2 linked regions of the Rhizobium sp. N324 genome follow. The protein of the gene in region 1 binds, or shares a complex with, the protein of each later gene. Links are inferred from orthologs where the notes say so. Each region holds a gene or a part of one and is shown on either strand. Other genes may lie near its edges.

What was found.
Region 2: the proteins of accB (region 1) and accD are in contact, whole or in part, in a solved structure (PDB 8UXZ), measured with the Escherichia coli proteins. The link is inferred for Rhizobium sp. N324 from one-to-one orthologs.

What each region holds. Positions count from the first base shown.
Region 1 is NZ_CP013630.1:2,007,042-2,023,160, forward strand. What follows is about bases 5,487-8,214. They hold accB (acetyl-CoA carboxylase biotin carboxyl carrier protein), read right to left. Parts: upstream 7,227-8,214; coding sequence 6,747-7,226; downstream 5,487-6,746. Other genes in these bases: accC (acetyl-CoA carboxylase biotin carboxylase subunit), read right to left, coding at 5,487-6,742; aroQ (type II 3-dehydroquinate dehydratase), read right to left, coding at 7,247-7,684; AMK05_RS09700 (DsbA family protein), read right to left, coding at 7,846-8,214. Outside these bases: AMK05_RS09645 (DUF1294 domain-containing protein), read right to left, coding at 1-197; Asp-tRNA(Asn)/Glu-tRNA(Gln) amidotransferase subunit GatB, read left to right, coding at 346-1,848; AMK05_RS09655 (GNAT family N-acetyltransferase), read left to right, coding at 1,852-2,355; AMK05_RS09665 (NADH:ubiquinone oxidoreductase subunit NDUFA12), read left to right, coding at 2,683-3,081; AMK05_RS09670 (DUF2155 domain-containing protein), read left to right, coding at 3,196-3,636; AMK05_RS09675 (DUF2167 domain-containing protein), read right to left, coding at 3,758-4,687; aat (leucyl/phenylalanyl-tRNA--protein transferase), read right to left, coding at 4,765-5,379; more of accC, read right to left, coding at 5,387-5,486; more of AMK05_RS09700, read right to left, coding at 8,215-8,604; AMK05_RS09705 (pyridoxal phosphate-dependent aminotransferase), read left to right, coding at 8,815-9,972; AMK05_RS09710 (DUF2778 domain-containing protein), read right to left, coding at 10,013-11,347; phaC (class I poly(R)-hydroxyalkanoic acid synthase), read right to left, coding at 11,555-13,405; AMK05_RS09720 (hypothetical protein), read left to right, coding at 13,552-13,965; AMK05_RS09725 (LL-diaminopimelate aminotransferase), read left to right, coding at 14,186-15,403; AMK05_RS09730 (homoserine dehydrogenase), read left to right, coding at 15,465-16,119. UniProt on the Escherichia coli protein: This protein is a component of the acetyl coenzyme A carboxylase complex; first, biotin carboxylase catalyzes the carboxylation of the carrier protein and then the transcarboxylase transfers the carboxyl group to form malonyl-CoA.
Region 2 is NZ_CP013630.1:17,848-20,607, forward strand. It holds accD (acetyl-CoA carboxylase, carboxyltransferase subunit beta), read left to right. Parts: upstream 1-807; coding sequence 808-1,713; downstream 1,714-2,760. Other genes in the region: trpA (tryptophan synthase subunit alpha), read left to right, coding at 1-768; AMK05_RS00120 (bifunctional folylpolyglutamate synthase/dihydrofolate synthase), read left to right, coding at 1,738-2,760.

The sequences.
Region 1 (16,119 bases):
GTTTTGTGCCGCAGCAACTGCTGTGCCGCCACCGCGCCGAGGCTGCCGCCGATCAGCGCAAGCGTCAGAAGCGTGCGCTCGCTGATCCGCCACCTGCCATCGCGCGCCGCCTGCTTGTCGAGAAAATAGATCGAGAAGACGAGGAGGTTCAGCGCCAGAAACGGTGCGGCCCATTTGGTGATATCGATCATCGTCATGCGGCAACTCTATCGCGCCTCGGTTAACCCAAGGCAAATGTCGCCGCCGGCCGTCAAACCGCGCCGCACGCCATGGCGAAAGCCTTGCACCGGCACGCCATTTCCTTTACCTCACCAGTGGAAAAGAACAGCCTGCAAAGAGTATCAGATGACCCTTGTCGACGTCCGCACGCCTGATCCGAAACGCTTCATCCCCGGCGCCACCGGCGACTGGGAAGTCATCGTCGGCATGGAAGTCCATGCCCAGGTGCTGTCGAATTCGAAGCTCTTCTCCGGCGCCTCGACGGAATTCGGCAAGCCGCAGAATTCGAACGTCTCGCTGGTCGATGCCGCCATGCCTGGCATGCTGCCTGTTATCAACGAGGAATGCGTCAAGCAGGCCGTGCGCACCGGCCTCGGCCTCAAAGCCCAGATTAACAAGCGCTCGCTCTTCGACCGCAAGAACTATTTCTATCCTGACCTGCCGCAGGGCTATCAGATTTCGCAGTTCAAGGATCCGATCGTTGGCGAGGGCAAAATCGTCATTTCGCTCGGGCCGGACCGCCAGGGCCAGTTCGAAGATATCGAGATCGGCATCGAGCGCCTGCACCTGGAGCAGGATGCCGGCAAGTCGCTGCATGACCAGCATGCGACCATGTCCTATGTCGATCTGAATCGTTCCGGCGTGGCGCTGATGGAGATCGTCTCCAAGCCTGATATGCGCTCGTCCGACGAGGCCAAGGCCTATATGACCAAGCTGCGTTCGATCGTGCGCTATCTCGGCACTTGCGACGGCAACATGGACGAAGGCTCGATGCGTGCCGACGTCAACGTCTCCGTGCGCCGCCCGGGCGAAGATTTCGGCACGCGTTGCGAGATCAAGAACGTCAACTCCATCCGCTTCATCGGCCAGGCGATCGAGTACGAAGCCCGCCGTCAGATCGGCATTCTGGAGGATGGCGGCAAGATCGATCAGGAGACGCGGCTCTTCGACCCGAACAAGGGCGAGACGCGCTCGATGCGCTCCAAGGAGGATGCGCACGATTATCGTTATTTCCCCGATCCGGACCTGCTGCCGCTTGAATTCGACGATGCCTTCGTCACGGCGCTGGCGGCCGACCTGCCGGAATTGCCTGACGACAAGAAGGAGCGCTTCGTGCGCGAGCTCGGCCTGTCGATCTACGACGCCTCGGTGCTCGTCTCCGAGAAGGCGATCGCCGATTATTTCGAGGCTGTCGCCGCCGGCCGCGACGGCAAGACGGCCGCCAACTGGGTGATCAATGATCTGCTCGGCGCGCTGAACCGCACGGGCAAGGACATCGAGCAGACGCCGGTTTCACCGGCCCAGCTCGGCGCCATCATCGATCTGATCAAGGCTGGCACCATCTCCGGCAAGATTGCCAAGGATCTCTTCGAGATCGTGCTGACCGAGGGCGGCGATCCCGCCGAGATCGTCGAAGCACGCGGCATGAAGCAGGTGACCGATACCGGCGCCATCGAAAAGGCCGTGGACGAGATCATTGCCGCCAATCCCGATCAGGTGGAGAAGGTCAAGGCGAAGCCGACGTTGGCCGCATGGTTTGTCGGCCAGGTGATGAAGGCGACTGGCGGCAAGGCCAATCCGCAGGCCGTGCAGGCGCTCGTCAAGGCGAAGCTCGGCATCGAGGAATAAGCGGTGTATTTCGTCCGCACTGCCGGCGAGCGCGACCTGGAGAAGGTCCGCTCCCTGCTGGTGGAGAGCTTTCACGCCACCTATGACGGCCTCCACGGCAGAGCAAAGGTCGACGAACTGACCGCGCAGCTCTTTTCGCCGGCGGCGCTAAAGGCGCGCCTGGCCCGCAAGGATGCCGAATTCCTCGTTGCCGACGACGGCCGCACTATCGGCGGCATGGGCTATGCGGCGATGTCGCAGGAACTGACGAAGACGGTCATGCTGCATCTTCTCTATATCGCTCCGGCGCTGCAGCGCCAGGGCATCGGCCGCGATCTCTTCGCCGAACTCGAAACCTGCTTTCCGGATGCGGAGATCATGCGTCTCGAAGTCGAGCCGCAGAACGCAGCCGCGATCGCCTTCTATCATGCGCACGGTTTCACCGAGGTCGGCCGCAACGAAAATAGCGGGGTCGGGCAATCCGGCATTCCGGCGCTGATCTTCGAAAAACCGCTCGAAGGGCATTAGGTCTATGGCGGCCGCCTTGCTCGAGATCGTGACAGACGCGGGCCGACATGCGCGGGCAGGGGATCGGCGCTGGAATGATCGAGTTCGCCATTGCCGAGGCAAAAGGCCGCGGTATGAAGCGGGTAGCGTTGACCTCGAATGCGATCCGCAGGGATGCCCATCGCTTCGATGAAAGACTGGGTGTCACGTCCTCGCATCCGGGCTTCAAGATGGCTTTGAAATGACCTTTGGCTGTGGTGGAATCGCTGGACAATTCGGCTTGGCGACGGCATAAGCGAGGAAACGAATTCTGGTTTGGCCCGCATCTGGCGGGCGCAAGGAAAAGACATGTGGAATCTTCTGGTTCAGACCTTTACCTGGTGGAACAGTCAGACGATGGGCACGCGTTTTGCGACCTGGCGTTTCGGCAAGCGCGTCGGCGAGGATGAATTCGGCAACGTCTATTATGAAGGCGGCATGACTTCCTACGGTCTGCCGAAGCGCTGGGTGATCTACAAGGGCTATGCCGATGCCTCCGCCATTCCGCCGGGCTGGCATGGCTGGATGCATCATCGCACCGATGTTCCGCCCTCCAAGGAAAACTACGTCGCCAAGGAATGGCAGAAGGCGCACCGCCCCAACTTCACCGGGTCTCCGCAGGCCTACCGTCCGCCGGGCTCCCTCGCCGTTCCGGGCGAGCGTCCGCGTGTCACCGGCGATTACGACGCCTGGACGCCGGGCAACTGAGACGGCCCGACCGGGAAATCCAAAACCCGGCTTTTGGCCACAATTGACCTTTACCCGCAGGTTGGCCGCGCTTGACCGCGGCCGTGAACGAAGAATGTCTGGAGACGGGTACACATGAAGCTCTTCACGCGGAACATGGCGCTGCGTGCCGCCGGGGCGCTGCTGGCGCTCTCGGCCCTGCTTCCGCCGGTTGCGGCAAATGCCGCACGCATCGAAAATCCGGTAGCTGTGTTCTCCGGCCTCGACAAGATCACCGGCCGCATCACCACATTCGACGTCTATGTCAACGAGACGGTGCAGTTCGGCGCGCTGCAGGTGACGCCGAAGGCCTGTTATTCGCGCGACCAGGCCGAAGCGCAGAAGATCGACGGTTTCGTCGAGGTCGATGAGATCACTCTCGACCGCAAGATTCGCCGCATTTTCACGGGTTGGATGTTCGCCGCCAGCCCTGGCCTCAACGCCGTCGAGCATCCGATCTACGACGTCTGGCTGAAGGACTGCAAGACGAGTTCGGACGTCCCGGCTCCCGACAGCACGAAGGCGACAGCGCGCTAAAGCACATCGCGATCTTTCAGATTCGCTCCTTGCGCTTTAGCTCTTTGTTTCACGCATGTCGTCGCGGCAAAGGCGCTTCGCGCTTTGCCGCAACGACATGCTTTAGCGCGCCGCGCAAGCCTTATGCGGTGGGTGTCTTGTTCCTCGTGAAAAGACCCTTGGCAAAGCGAAGCGCGCCGCCAGCCACGACGACGATGAGGATGCCGGCTTTTTTGAGGAAGACGGCGGCAAGCGCCAGCAACCCAACTTTCGCGGCAATCTTGGCGCCGGCGCCTGCGGCGATCATTCCTGCCATGCCGTAGGCCGCGATCTTGTCGCCTTCGACATAGTCGGTATAGGCCATTCCCGTGTCGAACTGCACGAGCGTCGTGACGGTCGGAATGACCGCCTCGATCTCCTTCAACTGATTCAGGCCGGCAACGAAGTCGAACTCAAATACGCCCTGGCGGCCGAGGGTCCGCACGGAATAGTTCAGGGTGTGCGGCGCTCGCATGTCATCGCCGAACAACAGATCGCGCGCCCAGTGCATCGCATGCGCGGATTTGTCGTAATGCGGCGTCGAGGCCCACCCGATAAGCGTGATCTTTTGAAAACCCTGCTTCTCGCGCTCGACGTTGTTTTCCCGGATGGAATTTTTGATGTTCTGCAGCAGTTCGTCGTAATTGGTCGTCGCGGCATCGGCGTCGGAGACATAGCCGTCGGCGCTGTATTGCACGACGGAACCCCAGGCCTCGATATCGGTCGGCGCGTATTTGGCCGGGAAGATCATCCCCATCGTTCCCTCCGCCGCCTGCGGGGGATTTCCCCAGATGTCGACGAGCACCGTCTTCGTGTCGGCGGGATTGAGATAATAGAAGCCTTGCGGCACGTTCAGCGTCGCCTTTGCCTCAGGCAGCTTGATTGCCCCCTGCTGAAAATCGAGCTTCTCCAGTAACGGCTTTTCCGCTTCGGAAAAATCGGTCCTGTTCGGAAACATCTCCTGGTAAGGTCGCGCGCCGGCCTGGCCTGTGAACAAGGCGAAAAGGATCGCCGCCGCAAAATATCGTCTCAAAATTCTATCCCCCATTGCATTTTCCGAAACCTACTCAAATCGGCTCGAAAATCAACGCAGGGCTGAAACGATTCTGCTTAAAACTTCAGGTGTGGCGATTCCATCGCGGCTTCAAGCAACACACCATAATCGGCTTTCGCAACGTCGATCGCGCCGAACGTCTTCAGGTGCTCGGTGGTGAATTGTGTATCGAGCAGCGTGAAGCCTCTTTCCCGCAGTCGCTCGACCAGATGCACGAGGCAGATCTTCGAGGCATCCGTCCGGCGTGAGAACATGCTTTCGCCGAAGAAGGCTGAGCCGAGCGAGACGCCGTAGAGGCCGCCGACCAACTCATCGCCGTCCCAGGCTTCGACGGTATGGGCATGGCCCATGTCGAACAGCGTCGAGTAGAGAGATCTGATCGTCTTGTTGATCCAGGTGCTCGGGCGCCCGGATGTCTCCTCCGCGCAGGCCGCAATTACCTGGTCGAAAGCGTGATCGAAACGGATCTCGAAGGGATTCCTGCGCACCGTCTTGGCAAGGCTCTTCGACACGTGGAAATGGTCGAACGGCAGTACGCCGCGCAGTTCCGGTTCGACCCAGAAAATCTCCGGGTCGTCGGCAGATTCGGCCATCGGGAAAAGGCCGATGGAATAGGCGCGCAGGAGGATTTCAGGGGTAATGCCTGGTGACTTCCTGCGCGATCCTGCCATTCCTGCCCTATGCCGCCGGTGTGTTGGCGAGGTAGTGTTCCAGCCAGTGGATGTCGTAATCGCCGTTGGCGATATCCTGGTTGGAGACGAGATCCTGGAACAGCGGCAGCGTCGTATTGATGCCGTCGACGACGAATTCGTCGAGTGCCCGGCGCAGCCGCATCATGCATTCGACGCGGGTACGGCCGTGCACGATCAGCTTGCCGATGAGGCTGTCGTAATAGGGCGGGATCTTGTAGCCCTGATAGGCGCCGGAATCGATGCGCACGCCGAGACCGCCAGGCGCGTGGAAATGCGTGATCGTGCCGGGCGAGGGCACGAAGGTGCGCGCGTGCTCGGCATTGATGCGGCATTCGATGGCGTGACCGGAAAAATGCACCTCGTCCTGCGTCACCGAAAGACCGCCGCCGGAGGCGACGCGGATCTGCTCGTGCACGAGGTCGATGCCGGTGATGGCTTCGGTGATCGGATGCTCCACCTGCAGGCGGGTGTTCATTTCGATAAAATAGAACTCGCCATTCTCGTAGAGGAATTCGATCGTGCCGGCGCCGCGATATTTCAGCTTCTTCATGGCGTCGGCGCAGACCTGGCCGATCTTCATGCGCTGCTCGACGTTGAGCGCCGGCGAATTCGCCTCTTCCCAGACCTTCTGGTGGCGGCGCTGCAGCGAGCAGTCGCGTTCGCCGAGATGGATGGCATTGCCTTCGCCGTCGCCGAACACCTGAATTTCGATATGGCGCGGCTTGCCGAGATATTTTTCCATATAGACGGCATCGTTGCCGAAGGCGGCTGCCGCTTCGGTACGCGCCGTCGACCAGGCCTCGATCAGGTCGGCCTCGCTCTTGGCGACCTTCATGCCGCGTCCGCCGCCGCCGGCCGTTGCCTTGATCAGCACCGGATAGCCGATTTCGGCCGCCGTCTTCAGCGCATCCTCTTCGGTTTTGACTTCGCCGTCCGAGCCCGGAACGACGGGAATGCCGAGTTCCAGCGCCGTGGTCTTGGCGGTGATCTTGTCGCCCATAATGCGGATATGGTCAGCCGTCGGCCCGATGAAGGTGATACCGTGGGCTTCGAGAATATCGGCGAACTTGGCGTTCTCCGACAGAAAGCCGTAGCCCGGATGCACGGCATCGGCGCCGGTGATCTCGCAGGCGGCGACGATCTGATGGATATTGAGGTAGCTCTCGCGTGAGGAGGGCGGACCGATGCAGACGCTTTCGTCGGCAAGCCGCACATGCATGGCATCGGCGTCGGCGGTGGAATGAACCACGACGCAGGCGATGCCGAGCTCCTTGCAGGCTCGAAGCACGCGAAGGGCGATTTCCCCGCGATTGGCGATGAGGATTTTCGAAATCATGGGCATGGGCCTATTCGATGACGACGAGGGCTTGGCCGTATTCGACGGGATGTCCGTCATCGACGAGGATCTCGGTCACCTTGCCCGACTTCGGCGAGGGGATCTGGTTCATCGTCTTCATCGCTTCGATGATGATCAGCGTCTGGCCTTCCTTGACGGTCGCGCCGACTTCGATGAACGCACGCGCGCCCGGCGCCGGCGCCATATAGACGGTGCCGACCATCGGTGCACTGACGACATTCGCCGGGTTGCGGGCGGGAGCTGCGGCCGGTGCAGCGCCTGCTGTTGCTGCTGTTGGAGCGGCGGCTGCGGGTGCGGCATAGGCCGGCGCTGCGATCGGCGCCTGGACATATTGCTGGGTGCCGGCGCGCGAGACGCGGATGCGCAGGTCGTCCTGCTCGACCTCGATCTCCGTCAGATCGGTCTCGTTGAGGATATTGGCGAGATCGCGGATCAGTGCCTGATCGATACCCGATTTCTTTTCAACCATCGTGTTGCCCTGTCTTCTTCTTATGCCGTGATGTTCTTCAGCGCCTGCAGCGCCAGGATGTAGCTATGAGGCCCGAAGCCGCAGATCACGCCCTTGCATGCCGGGGCGATCATCGACTTGTGGCGGAATTCTTCCCGTGCATGGACGTTGGATATGTGGAGCTCGATGACGGGAATTGATATAGCGCGGATCGCATCATGCAGCGCGACCGATGCATGCGTGTAGGCGCCTGCATTGATGGCAACGCCGGCAGCCTTTTCGTCGGCCTCATGGAACCAGTCCACAAGCGCGCCTTCGTGATTGCTCTGGCGGAAATCGATATCGAAGCCGAGTTCGCGGCCGGCGGCCTTGCAGTCCGCCTCGATGTCCTTCAGCGTCTTGCCGCCATAAATGCCGGGCTCTCGTTTACCCAGCATGTTCAGGTTGGGGCCGTTCAGGACAAAAATCGTTTGCGTCATCGAATGTTCCGTAAAATGCACGACGGCAACCTATAGACTCCGCGACGGCTGAATGAAAGCCCTTACGGATTGGCCAGCAGGAATCGCGCCACATTTGTCCACATGGTTGAAACGCTTCGATTTTGGCGATTTGATGGGCAGCCGTCCGGCGGCTGGTCTGCTCAGCAGGCGGTCTTGCCGCAGCTGCGCATATTCTTGACCTTGGCTTCGAGATCGTCGAGCCCGACGGCGCCCGGCACCAGTTCGTTGCCGATCACATAGGACGGCGTGCCGCTGATGCCGAGACTGGAGGCGAGCTGGTAGGTCGCCTGCACGATGCCGTCATTCGGGCTCTTTGCCATTTCGGCGCGGATCTTGTCCTCGCTGACGCCGAGTGAGGCGGCAACCGCGATCGCCGTTTCGTCGGAAGCGCGGCCTTCGGTCCCGAGAAGGGCGACGTGGAAATCGGCATATTTCTCCGGCGCCAGCTTGCGGAAGGCGTCGGCCACCTTGTGGGCGGCGACCGAATCCGGGCCGAGGATCGGAAATTCCTTCAGCACGAATCGGACATTCTTATCCTTCTTCAGCATTGCCTGCATGTCGGGAAGCGCGTGACGGCAGTAGCTGCAATTATAATCGAAGAATTCGACGACGGTGACGTCGCCCTTGGGATTGCCGAGCGTGACGTCGTTCTTCGAATCGAAGATGTCGGCGGTGTTCTCTTCGATCGCCATATTGGCCTTCACCAGCCGCTGGGCTTCCTGCTTCTTCTGCAAGGCATCCTGGACATCGAGCATGATCTCGGGATTTTCGATCAGGTATTGCTTGATGAATTCGCCGAACTCCTTCTTCTGCTGGTCGTCGAGCGCGGCTGCCGGAAACGGAAGGGCAATCGATGCGGCAAGCGCCAGTGCGGTGAAGGTTTTCGGAAGAAAGGCCATGATATCCTCGTCAACGGCGATGGGGTCGTCTCTTTATCGAGATGACCGTCGCCGGGTTAATGGACTTGAATGCGTCGCGTCAAGGTACGGCGCGTCGGGTTCTGCTCAAACAGGAATTTTCATCCCCGCGCGGCCCTCGCGGGATTGTGATGAGCCGATTATTGCGGCAATTGTCAGGCCGTCATTGCAGAAGCCGAGCGAGAAGCGATCTTGTTTTCCATATCGAAACGCAGCGAAGTCGAGCCCTTTCATGCCATGGACGTGCTGGCGGAGGCGACGAAACGGCGCGCAGCCGGCCACCCGGTGATCTCGATGGCCGTCGGCCAGCCCTCGCATCCGGCACCCGCCGCTGCCCTGGAAGCGGCGCGCGCAGCCCTTGCCGAAGGACGGATCGGCTATACCGATGCGCTGGGGACGGCGCGGTTGAAATCCGCGCTTGCCGGGCACTACCGGGAACGCCATGGCCTGGAGATCGATCCCATGCGGATCGCCATCACCACCGGCTCCTCGGCAGGCTTCAATCTCGCTTTCCTCACGCTCTTCGATGCCGGCGATGCGGTGGCGATCGCAAGGCCCGGTTATCCCGCCTATCGCAATATCCTCGATGCGCTCGGCCTGCAGGTTGTCGAAGTGCCGGTAACCGCCGACACCCACTTCACCCTGACGCCTGCGAGCCTCGAGGCGGCGCAGAAGCAAAGCGGCGTGACGCTGAAAGGCGTGCTGCTGGCGAGCCCCGCCAATCCGACCGGCACGGTGACCGGCCGCGATGGGCTGAAGGCGCTTGCGGATTACTGCGAGGCCCATTCCATCGCCTTCATTTCCGATGAAATCTACCACGGGCTGACCTTTGCCGGCGAGGAGGCGAGCGCGCTTGAGCTGACCGACGAGGCGATCGTCATCAACTCCTTCTCCAAATATTATTGCATGACCGGCTGGCGAATCGGCTGGATGGTGCTGCCCGAACGGCTTGTGCGGCCGATCGAGCGGGTGGCGCAGAGCCTCTATATCTCTCCGCCCGAACTCTCCCAGATCGCCGCCACGGCCGCGCTCGGCGCCGGCGCCGAACTCGATCTTTATAAGGCGAGCTACGCCGCCAACCGCGATTTGCTGATGAAGCGCCTGCCGCAGATCGGTGTTTCGATCGCCTCGCCGATGGACGGCGCCTTCTATGCCTATCTCGACGTCACCCGCTTCACCAATGACAGCATGGGTTTTGCCAAGCGCATGCTGGCGGAAATCGACGTTGCCGCAACACCCGGTCTCGACTTCGATCCGCTGGAGGGACATCGCACCCTGCGTCTGTCCTATGCGGGCTCGCAAGCCGAGATTGCAGAGGCAGTGGAGCGGATTGCAGTCTGGTTGAAGTAGCGGATCTAAGAGGGCGAGCGGCTGCCCGCGCTCGTATCGCTTAGCTGCGCGACGAAAACAGCGAGGCGAGCGTCGAAGAGGGCTTGTTGTTCAGCCGCGGCACGACGACGAGCTGCCTGATGTCGCCGCGCTTGTAGGCGGCGAGGAAGCGCTTGTAATCCTTGAAGGAGACGCAGCCGTTGGAATCGCCGTTCTTGCCGAGCATGTAGGTGTGGGCGAGCAGGCCGACACGGTCATAGATGGCATCCGAGCCCTCGAGCGGCGTCAGCCGCAACGCCTCGACACCGTGGAAAAGGCTTTCACGCATGGTGAGGGCGTAGGTGTGCGGCGGCGTCGGCCCGCGCATCTTCTTGTTGGCGTAACGCGGGTTGTCGCGCATCTTGCCGAGGCCGGAATGGGCTTCCAGCCTCTCGCCGTTCGGCAGATAGACCGTGCTGTTTTCGATGTCGTAGATCGCCACACCGGCGCGCAGCTTCGGCGCGAAGACCGGCTTGTCGTAACGCGGCACCGCATCGTCCTGATCGTCTTCGATCGGCGAGTTCGGCTGGGCGTAGGCAAGGGCAGGCTCGCCGCGCTGCGAACCCTTGGTGGCCGGTGCCGGCTTGCCGATGAGACCGTCGGGACGCGCCATCGGCAACGGCACCGAATCTTCCTCCGGTGTCAGCACGAGATCGAAAGGCTGCCCGCCATCCGCAGCGGCAACGACCACCGGTGCGGGTTCCGAGGCAGGAATTGCCGCCGTTCTTACGGGAGATGCTGATGGTTCGACCGGCGGCGGCGAGATCTGCCGGGATCCGGCATCGGCAAGCGCCAGCAGGGCGGGCACTTCGGCGGCGGCCACGGCCTCCTTCGAGGGAACGATGATCCGGTCGCCGTCGTCTTCTGCCGTCTCTGCCGAAGCCACCTCGACGGGCGGCGGTGTGACCACATCATCCTTGTGGAATTTGGCGCTGTCCGCAATCGCCGCAACCACAGGCTGCTCGGCAGGAGCGAGCCGATTGTGTTTTGTAAGCGCCGCCAAACCGGTGGCGGCAGCATTGGTCTTGCGCGCATGCGCCTGGACAAGGTCGGCCGTCAGGGCGACGACCGGCTTGGCATCGAAGGCCGCCAGCCGATCGTCTTTGCCGACATGGATCAGTCGTTCGTGGGGCGTCGCCGGTTTGGGCTTCGGCGCCGATGCAACCTGGGTGAAACGTTCAGGCGGAGAAACCGGCACGGCGACCGAATGCATTGTCGCCAAGGTCGCGATCAGCCATGTGGAGGTCAGAAATCCGGCGCCGACGACGCCGTAAAGAAAGCCACGAGATCTGCGCAAACGAAAAGCAGATCCGCCAAGAGGGGTGACGTCATCGAACGTCCCAACCGCAAACGCCATACTACACTCGTCTTTCAAACTCGCTACGCAGGCCGGCGGCACTGACTGACTAAACTTCGCCGGGGCCGGTAATGGCGCAAATGGGCCGAATTTAGACCACTCGCGACATCCGACTGTTTCGCAAGGATGACGAATTATGGTTTCTAATTTGTTTACGCGGGATTGCTCTTTCTCACGATGTCTCAAAAAGAGATGCGGAAAGTCTTCTCAGACGCGTTCCATCACGTAACTTCCCGGCGCTTCCTCGATCGCGTTCAGCGCATCGCCGCCCGGTTTGCGCGCGGGCACACGCCTGCCGTCATGGGTTTCGATCCAGGCCCGCCAATGCGGCCACCACGATCCCGGCGTCTCGGTCGCCTGCTCGATCCAGGTCTCGTATTCGCCCTTGGCGGGACCGCCCGTCCAGAATTGGTACTTCTTCTTGTCGGGCGGGTTGACGACGCCGGCGATATGTCCCGACCCGGTGACCACGAACTCCACCTTGCCGCCGAAAAACTGGCTGCCGAGGAAGACCGATTTGGCGGGCGCGATGTGATCCTCGCGGGTGGCGAGATTATAGATCGGGATCTTCACGTCCTTCAGCGACACCGGCTTGCCGTCGAGGATCATCTCATTCTTTGTCAGCGCGTTCCGGAGATAGCAGTTGCGCAGGTAGAAGGCATGATTTGCCGCCGCCATGCGGGTCGAATCGGCGTTCCAGAACAAAAGGTCGAAGGGCAGGGGCTCTTGGCCCTTGAGGTAGCTGTTGACGAAATAAGGCCAGATCAGCTCGGAAGCGCGCAGCATGTTGAAGGCCATCGACATCTTCGAGCCGTCGAGATAGCCGGCCGCCTTCATATGCTCTTCGAGCGCTGCAAGCTGCTCCTCGTCGACGAAGACCTTGAGATCGCCGGCATGGGTGAAATCGACCTGGGTGGTGAAGAGCGTCGCGGTTTTGATGCGCTTGTTCTTCTCCTTGGCGTGCAGCGCGAGCGTCGCCGCCAAAAGCGTGCCGCCGACGCAGTAGCCGACGGCGTTGACCTCCTTCTCGCCTGTTGCCTTCTCGATCGTCTCCAGCGCGAAATCGATGCCCTCGCGGGCATAGGCAGCCCAGTCCTTCTCGGCATGGCGCGCATCCGGGTTGACCCAGGAGATGACGAAGACCGTCTGTCCCTGGTCGACGCACCATTTGATAAAGGATTTTTGCGGATTGAGGTCGAGAATATAAAACTTGTTGATCCACGGCGGGCAGATCAGCAGCGGCCGCTTCAGCACCGTTTCGGTCGAGGCCTCGTACTGGATGATCTGGCAGATGTCGTTCTGGGCGATCACCTTGCCCGGCGTCAGCGCCATGTCGCGGCCGACGGCGAATTTCGTCATATCGGTCTGGCGCAGGCGAAGATCGCCGTTTCCGGCAGCGATGTCCTCGGCGAGCATCTTCATTCCCCGCACCAGGTTTTCGCCGCTGGTTGCGATCGTCTCGCGATAGAGCTGCGGATTGGTGGCGACGAAATTGCTCGGCGAAAGTGCTGCCGTGATCTGCTTCACGTAGAAGCCGGCCTTGTGCTTGGTGTGCTCGTCGAGGCCGTCGGTCTCCGACACCAGCTTCTCGGCCCAGTCCGATGTGACGAAATAAACCTGGCGGAGAAAATCGAAGAACGGGTTCTTCTGCCAGTCCTCGTCGGAGAAGCGTTTGTCCTTGCGGGTGTCCGGCTCGGCGGGAGTCGGCTCGCCCTGCATACGCTGCATCGAGCGCATCCAGATGCCGAAGAACGAGGACATCAGCTGCGTCTGTGCCTCGAAGGTGCGGCGGGGATCGGCAATCCAGTATTCGGTGACCTTGGAAAGCGTCTTGACCATGTCGGTCATCGGATCGACGGCGGTTTCGCTGATCTCGCCGCGTTCGCGCGGCGCAAGCCAGGCGGACGCTGCCTGGCCGAGATTTTCGAGCGCCCGGGCGAAATTCTTCGCCATGGTCTCGGGATCCTTCAACAGATAGGGATCGAGATCCGTCGCGTCGAAACCGGCTTTGCCGCCATTCTTCTGGCCGCCATTCTCCTGCTTGCTGTCGGTCACCATTTCCTCCGGCGGCAGCACTCTTTTTATCCAATCGTTGTACATCGTGATTGAACGAGAAAACAAGTTCCACCCGCGCCGGCTCATGCTATTGCTTTGTGGCTGCGACAAATTTAACAGTCGACGCAGTCAGAACTGGATTTTGAGGCATGACGAAGAACGGCATTCGGCGCATCGCAACCTTCAACCGCATCGCATTGATTTGCGCGGCGGCGGCGATGACCCTGGCCGGATGCAATCTGACGGCGGAGGAAAAAGCCGCAGCCGCTGCCAAGCGAGCGGCGCCGACCGCCGTCGTCATGCCGGCCACCAAGGGCGATGCGGTCGAAGGGGGCCTGGCGAAGTCGCCGGACGGTTACCCGAATTTCGGTGCGCCGCTGACGGCCGCCAACGTCCAGATGAGCGACGAGCAGGCAGCCGAACTGCAGCATCAGCTGACCGCTCTTGCCGCCCGGCGCAAGGCCGGCACGATCTCGGAAGCCGAATATCAGGCCAAGGCCGCCGAAATGCGCCGCCTGGCCGCCGAGCACGGCGCTGATACGCTCTCCGAAATCTCCAAATAGACCTTGCCTTTCAGGCAATTTGCACGCAAAGCCTTCCGGACGGATCGGAAGACAAGATTTTCCCGATAATGCGCTTTAAGCGGCTTTTCCGTCAAAGATTTGCCGCGTGTCTTGGGTCTGATGAATACGGCGTTGCGATTCTGAAGTTCGTGTCGCAGCCGCCGGGAGACGGAACGAACTTCGACAGCGGCCCGAAAGCCGCCTTTCCATGGGGAATGAAATGGAAGAGTTTCACAAAGTCCGGCGTTTGCCGCCTTATGTTTTCGAACAGGTCAACCGTTTGAAAGCAAGCGCGCGAGCGGGCGGCGCCGATATCATCGACCTCGGCATGGGAAACCCCGACCTTCCGACTCCCCAGTCGATCGTCGACAAGCTGTGCGAGGTCGTGCAGGATCCGCGCACCCACCGTTATTCCTCCTCCAAGGGCATTCCGGGGCTGCGCCGCGCCCAGGCCGCCTATTATGCCCGCCGCTTCGGCGTCAAGCTCAACCCGGATACCCAGGTGGTCGCCACCTTGGGCTCCAAGGAAGGCTTCGCCAACATGGCACAGGCGATCACGGCGCCCGGCGACGTGATCCTCTGCCCGAACCCGACCTATCCGATCCACGCCTTCGGCTTCCTGATGGCCGGCAGCGTGATCCGCTCCATGTCGGTGGAGCCGGACGAAAGCTTTTTCCCGCCGCTGGAGCGGGCGGTCCGGCATTCGATCCCGAAGCCCCTGGCGCTGATCCTCAACTATCCGTCGAACCCGACGGCCCTCGTCGCGACGCTCGATTTCTATAAGGACGTCGTCGCCTTCGCCAAGAAGCATGACATCATCGTGCTTTCCGACCTTGCCTATTCCGAGATCTACTTTGACGGCGCTCCGCCGCCATCGGTTCTCGAAGTGCCTGGTGCAATGGATGTGACCGTCGAATTCACCTCGATGTCGAAGACCTTTTCCATGCCCGGCTGGCGCATGGGCTTTGCCGTCGGCAACGAGCGGCTGATCGCGGCGCTCACCCGCGTCAAGTCCTATCTCGACTACGGCGCCTTCACGCCGATCCAGGTGGCCGCGACCCATGCGCTGAACGGCGACGGTTCCGACATTGCGGAGGTTCGCAACGTCTACAAGCGTCGCCGCGACGTCATGGTCGAAAGCTTCGGCAAGGCTGGCTTCGAGGTGCCGCCGCCGGCTGCCACCATGTTCGCCTGGGCGAAGATCCCGGAAAAGTTCCGTCACCTCGGTTCGCTTGAATTTTCCAAGCTGCTGGTCGAGAAGGCCGACGTCGCCGTTGCCCCGGGTATCGGCTTCGGCGAAATGGGCGACGACTACGTCCGTCTGGCGCTGGTCGAGAACGAACACCGCATCCGCCAGGCTGCGCGCAACATCAAGAAGTTCATGTCGACGGCAGACGAAACGATGCACAACGTCATTTCGCTGAACGCGCACCGTTAATCCAACTCTTAAGGCAGCCGCGCCCCGCGGCTGCCGCCACACAGACATTCAGGATCGATCCATGGCAGATGCCCTCAAAATCGGCATTGCGGGCTTGGGCACCGTTGGCGCCTCGCTAGTCCGCATCATTCAGCAGAAGAGCAACGAGCTTGCCGTCACCTGCGGGCGTCCGATCACGATCACCGCGGTCTCCGCGCGTGACAAGACGAGAGACCGCGGCGTCGATCTTTCCACAGTGACCTGGTTCGACCGGCCGGAAGATCTTGCCGAAAAGGGCGATATCGACGTCTTCGTCGAGCTGATGGGCGGCGCCGAAGGGGCCGCCAACACCTCCGTACGCGCCGCACTTCATCGTGGTCTCCATGTGGTGACAGCCAACAAGGCGCTGCTTGCCTATCACGGCGTCGAGCTTGCGACGATCGCCGAGGAGAAGGGCGCGCTGTTGAACTTCGAAGCGGCGGTCGCCGGCGGCATCCCCGTCATCAAAGCGCTGCGCGAATCGCTGACCGGCAATGCCGTCTCGCGCATCTACGGCATCATGAACGGCACCTGCAATTACATCCTGACCAAGATGGAGAAGGAGGGGCTGTCCTTCGCCGAATGCCTGAAGCAAGCGCAGCGGCTGGGTTATGCCGAGGCCGATCCTGCCTTCGATATCGAGGGCAATGATACCGCCCACAAGCTTTCCATCCTGACGACGCTCGCCTTCGGCAATC
Region 2 (2,760 bases), 2.0 Mb from region 1 along the record:
ATGGGCGGCGATCCTGATTACGACACCTCGCTCGGCATCATGAAGGCGCTGCCGGAAGCGGGCTCCGACATCATCGAGCTCGGCATGCCCTTTTCCGATCCGATGGCCGACGGCCCGGCGATCCAGCTCGCCGGCCAGCGGGCGCTGAAAGCCGGCCAGACGCTGAAGAAGACACTGCAGCTGGCGGCCGATTTCCGCAAGACCAACGACGCCACGCCGATCGTCATGATGGGCTACTACAACCCGATCTATATTTACGGCGTCGAGACCTTCCTCGACGACGCGCTCGCTGCCGGCATCGACGGCCTGATCGTCGTCGATCTGCCGCCTGAAATGGACGACGAACTCTGCATCCCGGCGATCCGCAAAGGCATCAATTTCATTCGCCTGGCGACGCCGACGACGGATGAGAAGCGCCTGCCGAAGGTTTTGAAGAACACCTCCGGCTTCGTCTATTACGTCTCGATGAACGGCATCACCGGTTCGGCGCTGCCGGATCCGTCGCTGGTCTCGGGCGCGGTCGAACGCATCAAGCAGCATACCAAGCTGCCCGTCTGCGTCGGCTTCGGCGTCAAGACGGCGGAACATGCCAAGGTCATCGGCGGTTCGGCGGACGGCGTGGTCGTCGGCACCGCCATCGTCAATCAGGTCGCCACCAGCCTGACGAGTGACGGCAAGGCAACCGCCGACACGGTTCAGGCTGTTGCCACGCTGGTGCGCGGCCTTTCCACGGGAACCCGTTCCGCGCGCCTTGTTGCTGCCGAATAGTTTGCCCACATTGGCACCAGTCAGTTAGGAGAATTCGAGTTGAACTGGATCACCAACTACGTTCGCCCGCGGATCAATTCCATGCTGGGCCGTCGCGAAGTGCCGGAGAACCTCTGGATCAAGTGCCCGGAAACCGGCGAGATGGTCTTCCACAAGGATCTGGAAGGCAACAAATGGGTCATTCCGGCCTCCGGCTATCACATGAAGATGCCGGCCAAGGCCCGCCTCGCCGATCTGTTCGACAACGGTGACTATGAATCGCTGCCGCAGCCGAAGGTCGCCCAGGACCCGCTGAAATTCCGCGATTCGAAGAAATATAGCGATCGCCTGCGCGACAGCCGCCTGAAGACCGAGCAGGAAGATACGATCCTTGCCGGGCTCGGAAAGGTGCAGGGGTTGAAACTCGTGGCGGTGGTGCACGAATTCAACTTTATCGGCGGTTCGCTCGGCATGGCCGCCGGCGAGGCGATCGTCAAGGCCTTCGAGCGTGCGACCTCGGAAAAGTGCCCGCTCGTCATGTTCCCCGCTTCCGGCGGCGCACGCATGCAGGAAGGCATCCTGTCGCTGATGCAGCTGCCGCGCACGACGGTTGCCGTCGACCTGCTGAAGGAATCCGGTCAGCCCTATATCGTCGTCCTGACCAACCCCACCACCGGCGGCGTCACGGCTTCCTATGCCATGCTCGGCGATATTCATCTGGCTGAGCCCGGCGCCGAAATCGGCTTTGCCGGCAAGCGCGTCATCGAGCAGACCTTGCGCGAAAAACTGCCCGAAGGCTTCCAGACCTCCGAATATCTGCTGGAACATGGTATGGTGGATATGGTCGTCAAACGCCACGATATCCCGGAAACGCTGGCACGCGTGCTTAAGATCCTGACGAAGAAGCCGGTTTCGGCGGCGAATACCATGAATAGCGGCGCGATCGCTCTGGCGGCGAGCGCCTGATAACCGATAGGGCGGGGTGCCGAATTGATACCCAGAGGCCAAACCGCGGTGAGTGAGGCAGCACAGGAGATCGACAAGCTCATGGGATTGCATCCCAAGGGTTTTGATCTGTCTCTCGACCGCATCATCCGTCTTCTCGATGTGCTCGGCAATCCGCACCGGAAACTGCCGCCGGTGATCCATGTCGCCGGCACAAACGGCAAGGGGTCGGTCACCGCCTTCTGCCGCGCTCTGCTCGAAGCCGGCGGCTACAGCGCTCACGTTCACACCTCGCCACATCTCGTCAATTGGCACGAGCGTTATCGCATCGGTGTGGCGGGCGGGCGCGGGCAGCTTGTCGATGACGCCGTCTTTGCCGAGGCCCTGCGGCGTGTGGCCGATGCCAATGGCGGACAGCACATCACCGTCTTCGAAATCCTGACGGCGGTCACCTTCATCCTGTTTTCCGAACAGCCGGCCGATGCCGCGATCATCGAAGTCGGCCTCGGCGGCCGCTTCGACGCCACCAATGTCATTTCCGATCCGGCCGTCTCGGTGATCATGCCCATTTCGCTGGATCATCAGCCCTATCTCGGCGACAGGGTCGAACTGATCGCCGCCGAAAAGGCCGGCATCATGAAGCCGGGGCTTCCTGTCGTCATCGGCCACCAGGAATATGACGCGGCACTCGACGTGCTGATGTCGACGGCCGAACGGCTGCATTGCCCGAGCGCCGTCTTCGGGCAGGATTTCATGGCGCATGAGGAATATGGCCGGCTCGTCTATCAGGACGAATTCGGTCTTGCCGACCTGCCGTTGCCGCGCCTTCCAGGCCGCCATCAATATGCCAATGCCGCCGCCGCCATCCGCGCCGTCAAGGCGGCGGGTTTCACCGTCACCGAGACGATGATGGAAAAGGCGATGAATTCGGTGGAATGGCCGGGCCGGCTGCAGCGCCTGGGCGAGGGCCGGCTGCTGGCGCATGCGCCCGCCGGCGCCGAGATCTGGATCGATGGCGGGCACAATCCCGGTGCCGGCGAAGTGATCGCCGAAGCCATGGCCAATTTC